2 linked regions of the Salipiger abyssi genome follow. The protein of the gene in region 2 interacts with the protein of the main gene of each other region in a pairwise test. Links are inferred from orthologs where the notes say so. Each region holds a gene or a part of one and is shown on either strand. Other genes may lie near its edges.

Evidence for each region.
Region 1: the proteins of trkA (region 2) and Ga0080574_RS12390 interact in binary tests that used the Escherichia coli proteins (3 or more experiments, as listed by UniProt). The link is inferred for Salipiger abyssi from one-to-one orthologs.

What each region holds. Positions count from the first base shown.
Region 1 is NZ_CP015093.1:1,833,245-1,836,340, reverse strand. The notes cover bases 151-2,930. They hold Ga0080574_RS12390 (PTS sugar transporter subunit IIA), read right to left. Parts: upstream 1,883-2,930; coding sequence 1,418-1,882; downstream 151-1,417. Other genes in these bases: lptB (LPS export ABC transporter ATP-binding protein), read right to left, coding at 2,754-2,930; hpf (ribosome hibernation-promoting factor, HPF/YfiA family), read right to left, coding at 1,940-2,503; Ga0080574_RS12395 (hypothetical protein), read right to left, coding at 617-928; Ga0080574_RS12400 (nodulation protein NodH), read left to right, coding at 151-420. Also shown: more of Ga0080574_RS12400, read left to right, coding at 1-150; more of lptB, read right to left, coding at 2,931-3,096. UniProt on the Escherichia coli protein: Seems to have a role in regulating nitrogen assimilation.
Region 2 is NZ_CP015093.1:3,317,090-3,320,238, reverse strand. What follows is about bases 245-3,077. They hold trkA (Trk system potassium transporter TrkA), read right to left. Parts: upstream 2,433-3,077; coding sequence 1,056-2,432; downstream 245-1,055. Other genes in these bases: ccmB (heme exporter protein CcmB), read right to left, coding at 2,526-3,077; Ga0080574_RS19725 (TrkH family potassium uptake protein), read right to left, coding at 245-1,052. Also shown: more of Ga0080574_RS19725, read right to left, coding at 1-244; more of ccmB, read right to left, coding at 3,078-3,149. UniProt on the Escherichia coli protein: Part of the constitutive potassium transport systems TrkG and TrkH. May regulate the transport activity of TrkG and TrkH systems. Binds to NAD(+) and NADH.

The sequences.
Region 1 (3,096 bases), 1.5 Mb from region 2 along the record:
GGCATCCGCAAGACGCTGCGCCGCGCCCATAACCTGCCGATCCCCGAGCAGGAGCCCGGCAGCGACTACACGCTGGAGGCGCATCGCGAGGCCTTCACCGCCTTTCTGGTCTTTCTCAAGGCCAATCTCTCCGGCCAGACGGCGGTGCGCATCGACGGGCACTGGGCGAGCCAGGCGCATGTGATCCATGGCATGGGCGAGCTCACCCTGCCCGACATGATCGTGCGCGAGGACGAGATGGCGAGCTATCTTCCCGCGCTGGCGATGCAGGTCGGGCATGGGGCACCGCCCGATCCGGTGCATGTGCCGATCCGCGCGCCCTATTCGCTGGCGCAGATCTATGACGACCGGCTGGAAAGCGCCGCACGCGAGGCTTATCAGCGCGACTACCTCATGTTCGGTTTCGGCGACTGGCTATAGCGGGCTCTGTCCGGGCAGGACCATATGAAAAAGAGCCGGTCCAACGGCCCGCTCTTTGCAGTCGATGGTGCAAGCGTGACCCGCAGTGGGTCGGAGCGGTATTAATCTCTTCGAGCCCTTGGTACCCTCGCTGGGCCGCGTCTACGCTGCGACTGCATTCGTCCGGCCCCCAACCCGAAGCGGTCCTTTGCCCTTGTCAAATCCAAATCTTGAAAAGATACTCTACCGGCAGCGCTTCAGCGGCGGCGAGCTTTTGGTAGTACAGCGCCGTGATATCTTCGCTCAACATTTCACCTTCACTTTCGAGCCCCAGCAACGAGTAGTCTAGGTCGAGCTGCATTCCTCCGTCCTCGTGGATCAAGAACGCCTCGACAGTGTGGAAAGTGCGACCTTTACCGGCAGTGAAATCTAACAAGGACCTTGTGTCTTCTATATTGAGGTAGCCCGTTCCAGTTCCACTTTGTGCCATTTGGAAGTTCGCATCTACGACGGCAAGGCTATCATTCACTCTCTTGCTCCTTGTGGTAGCGCAATTTCTTTTCGAATTTCATTCGCATTTTCTGAGCTTCGCGCTGATTTCCGTCTCATTCTGGGAGCTTCGGCTACCCGCTACCAGCCAAAATTAGAACCCAAGAACCCGGCCTAAAAAGCCGTTTTGGCCGACGTCGCTCCCATTCGAGGGCGAGGACGAAGCAGCCGGACTGAAAGGCTCGAAGGTTCTGATCGCTGCGCCCCCTCTGTAAATCAGCTCTCAGGGAATGAACTGCACGGTGCCATGTCCGCTTCCTGCGCAGCCGTCACTGCACGCGTCGCATACTGCTGGTGCTGCGAAGGGAAAGAAGGTCCCGTATAGCCGACATCCATCGAAATCAGCTCCCGAGGATTTCTCCGGGAGCTATCGGACTGCCCTGAACGGCTCTCCGCCCGGCACTGCGTCCTTTAACGCAAAGAGCGGGCCAGCGGCCCGCTCTTTCGTTTTGTGTCATATGTGCCCGGGTCAGGCGGCCTGAGACGACCGGTCCTCGGTCAGGATCGTGTGAAGCGTCGCCGGATCGGGGTTGGCCCGCAGCTTATTGCAGAGCCCCGCGTCGCGCAGCGTGCGCGACACCAGCGCCAGCGCCTTGAGGTGTTCGACACCGGCATCCTCGGGCGCGAAGAGCGCCAGCACCACATCCACCGGCTGGCGGTCGACGGATTCGAACTCCACCGGCTTTTCCAGCAGGATGAACACGCCATGCACCGCGTCGATGCCCGAGATCCGGGCATGCGGCAGGGCGACGCCATGGCCCACACCGGTGGGCCCGAGGCTTTCGCGCTCCATCAGTGCTTCGACCACCGAAGGGGCCGGGAGGCCATAGGCGCTCTCGGCCAGCTCGGCGATGTCATGCATCAGCCGCTTCTTGCTGCTTGCGGCCGCGACGGCCTTGACCGCCTGCGGCTTCAGAAGTTCCAGAAAGGTCATAGACCGCCTTTCACTGTCTGCTCTGAGGCGTTCGTGGCCGCAGCTCGCGCCGATCTCTTACGGATCGATCCAGCCGATGTTGCCGTCGTCGCGGCGATACACGACGTTCACGCCATCCTTTTTCTCGTTGCGGAATACCAGCACGGGTGCGCCGGCAAGTTCCATCTGCATCACGGCTTCACCCACCGTCAGCGACGGGATTTGGGTTTCCATCTCTGCGACGATAATCGGTTGCAGCGATTCCGGCTCGTCTTCGTGCGAGTCGGCTTCGCCGGCGAGGATATACGAGGACACCCCGAAGAGTTCAACGGGCTCTGCGCGCTCCTTGTGGTGATCTTTCAGGCGGCGCTTGTAGCGGCGCAGCTGCTTGTCGATCTTCTCGGCGCAGCCGTCGAACGAGGCATAGATCTCGGTTGCCTTGCCCTTGGCCGAAGAGGTCAGGCCAGTGGACAGATGCACCGTGACCTCGCAGATATACTCATGTGCGCTCTTGGAAAAGGTAACGGTCGCGTCCGTCGGTCTGAAGGCATATTTCTCCAAGACCTCTCCCAGCTCGTTTTTCACGTGAGTCTGGAGCGCTTCGCCGATGTCGATCTGCTTTCCCGTGATCTGATAGCGCATTTTCATTCCTTCTCTTCGTTGGACCCGCGACCTTCCCGCCTTTCTGGCAGGTTCGATGTGGTGGCGGATCAGGGGAGACGCAAGGCAACTGCACGTAACGCCCATCCCTCCCTCTCCTCGGGGGCGTTTCGAAACGGGCATGCAGGAATGCGCTGCGTCATGGTTATATTTGAGGTGAGACTCGCCCTTTTTGTCAATGATCTGTCGCAAACGGCGACGGAAACTCGCAACATAGTATGAACAATCCGCTTTATCCGATCCTGAAGTTCTCTCCCAGGTAGACCCGGCGGACATTCTCGTTCTGCACCACCTCGGCGGGGGTGCCGGACATCAGCACCTTGCCGTCATGCAGGATATAGGCACGATCGACGATCTCCAGCGTCTCGCGCACGTTGTGATCGGTGATCAGCACGCCGATGCCGCGTTTCTTGAGATCCGCCACCAGATGGCGGATATCGCCGACGCTGATCGGATCGACCCCGGCGAAGGGCTCGTCGAGCAGCAGGTACTTCGGATTGGCGGCGAGGCAGCGGGCGATCTCGACCCGGCGCCGCTCGCCGCCCGAAAGCGCCAGCGCGGGGGCGCGGCGCAGA
Region 2 (3,149 bases):
GGCGTCGACAGGCCCGACCAGCCCTGCGCCTCGGCCCAGTCGGCGCTGACGAAACCGGTGGTCGACAGGAAGGAGAGCGCGGTGAACACCCCGCCCCAGAGCGCCCGCAGCGCCAGTTCGAGATTCTGCTCGCCGCCCACATCGAAGGCCGCGATCCAGTGCCGCAGGAACAGCACCGCCGGCACCAGCGCGGCAATGGAAAGCCCCATGCGGAACTCGGGGTCTTCGCGCAGCCCGGGGCGGTAGGAGGCGCCGGTGTCGCCGGAAAAGGTCAGCCGCGACAGCGCGAAGAACAGGAAACAGAAGATGATCATCTCGCCCGCAAGCCCGCTCGGCGCGTTGATCGGCCCGCCCACCGGCGAGATGCCCGAGGTCGCCATGGTCGACATCGCGTGGCTGAGCGCCACCAGCGGCGGGTCGCCCGCCAGCAGCAGCATGATCCACAGCGCCAGCGTCAGCCCGGCATAGACCGGCACCAGGATCCGCGAGGACGCTCCCAGCCGCTGCGCCGGGTCCGACATGTCGCGCCGCCCGGCCAGCGCATCGACGCTCTGCCCCGGTTCGCCGCGCGCGGTGATCTCGAACCCGCCCAGCGTCAGCGGCGCCAGGATCGCCGCCGCCGCCACCCACATCAGCAACCCGCCGAGCCAGCCGACCTGCGCGCGCCAGAGATGCTCTGCCGAGGACAGGCGCGACGGCTCGAAGAGCGTGGCGCCGGTGGTGGTCAGGCTCGACACCATCTCGAAAAAGGCATTGAGAAAGGTGGTGGTGCGCAGCGCCTCGTGGAACGGCACCGCCAGCACCGCCGGCAGCAGCACAAAGGCCCCCATCAGCGCCAAGAGCTGCCGCGAGGCCGAACGGTTGTGCCGCCGCGTCGCCTGCGCGATGGCGATGAGCACGGTCAGCACCATGCCCACCAGCGCCGAATAGAAAAAGGCCCGCGCGTCGTGAAACTCTTCCTCGGCCAGCGCCACCACCGCCGGCAGGACCATCGACGCACTCGCGAGCCCGGTGAGCAGCAGGAAGAGCGGCAGGCGGTAAAGGGCTCCCATGGCTCAGAAAAAGTCGATCGAGACCTGGAGCAGCCGCTCCACCTGCGCGACATCCTTGGCCATGGCAAAGATCACGATGCGGTCGCCGTCGTCGATGCGCAGCCCGCCGGTGATCTTGACCACCTTGTCACCCTTGCGCACCGCGCCGACCAGAACACCCTCGGGAAAGTCGATCTCACGGATGGTCTTGCCGGCCATGGAGGAGGTCGAGAGCACCTCGGCCTCGATCACCTCGGCCTCGGCATCGCCGATGGAATAGACCGAGCGCACCCGCCCGTGACGGATATGGCGCAGGATCGAACTCACGGTGGTGGCGCGCGGGTTGATATAGGCATCGACCCCCAGCGGCTCCATCAGCGGCACCATGGTCGGGTCGTTGACCAGCGCGATGGCAAAGGGGCAGCCCGCCGCCTTGGCGCGCACCGCCGCCAGCATGTTGGTCTTGTCGTCGTCGGTAACACACAGCACCGCGTCGGCGCGGTCGATCCCGGCCTCGGCCAGCAGCCCCGCATCCAGCCCGTCGCCATGCAGCACGATGGTGCGCTCCAGCGCATCCGCCGCCCGCTCGGCGCGCTTGCGGTCGCGCTCGATCACCTTGGCGCGGATGCGCTCGGTGCGGGCCTCCAGCGCGCTTGCCACCGCCAGCCCGACATTGCCGCCGCCGATCACCACCACGCGCTCCTGCTTGCGCTGCGACTTGCCAAAGATCTCCAGCGTGCGGCGGATATCGTCCTTGTGCACGATCACGTAGCAGGAATCGCCGGGGAAAAGCTGGTCGCCCGGCTCGGGTGCAAACAATGTCCCCTCGCGCCGCACCCCCACCACGACCGAGCGCAGGGTCGAGAACAGATCCGAGAGCTGCCGCAGCGGCGTGTTCACGATGGGGCAGCCATCCTCGATGGTGAGGCCGAGAAGCTGCGCGCCGCCGTTCAGGAACCGCTCTGTGTCAAAGGCGGCGGGGGCCGAGAGCCGCTGCTGCGCCGCCTCGGCCACCTCTTTCTCGGGGCTGATCACCACGTCGATGGGCATGTGATCGCGGCGGTAGAGATCGGAATAGATCGCCGTCAGATAGGATTGCGAGCGCAGCCGCGCGACCTTGCGCGGAATGGCAAAGATCGAATGCGCCACCTGACAGGTCACCATATTGACCTCGTCGGAATAGGTGGCGGCGATGATCATGTCGGCGTCGCGCGCGCCCGCCTTGTCGAGCACATCCGGGTAGGAGGCAAAGCCCGCGATCCCCTGCACGTCGAGCGTGTCGGTGGCGCGGCGCACCAGATCGGGGTTGTTGTCGACGACGGTGACGTCGTTGCGCTCGCCCGAGAGATGCCGGGCGATCTGCCAGCCGACCTGCCCCGCACCGCAAATGATGACCTTCATGCGCTTCTCATCCCTGGACCGCTATTCCCGTGGCATGACATGCGGACACCGGGCGGTCAACGCCCTGCCGCGCGCCGCGCGGGCGGCCCCGGCTCAGCGCAGGTTGATGCGCAACACGGCGGCACTGGCAAAGGGCAAAAGCGCGATCACCCCGGCGCTGATGCCCGCCAGCATCAGGAGCGGTGTCTGCACCGCCAGCCCCTCCGCTCCGCGCCGCGCCGCCTCGGCGCCAAAGATCAGCGTCGGCACGTAGAGCGGCAGCACCAGCAGCGACAGCAGCAGCCCGCCGCGCTTCAGCCCCACCGTGAGCGCCGCGCCGAAGGTGCCGATCACCGAGAGCGCCGGCGTGCCGAGCGCCAGCGAGACCAACAGCCAGAGATAGCCATCGCGCGGCAGGCTCAGCAGCACCCCCAGCAGCGGCGCCGCCAGAACCAGCGGCAGCCCGGTGGTGATCCAGTGCGCCAGCGCCTTGACCGAGACGATGCCCTCCATCGGCAGCGGCGCGGTGGCCAGCAGATCGAGCGAGCCGTCCTCCCAGTCGAGCGCAAGGATCCGGTCGAGCGACAGCAGGCAGGCGAGCAGCGCGCCGATCCACAGCACGCCGGGCGCGATCCGCGCCAGCAGGCCGGTTTCCGGACCGACGCCGAAGGGCACCAGCACGGTGACGATCAGGAAAAACGCCAGCCCCAGGCCAAAGCCCCCGCCGGCGCGCACCGC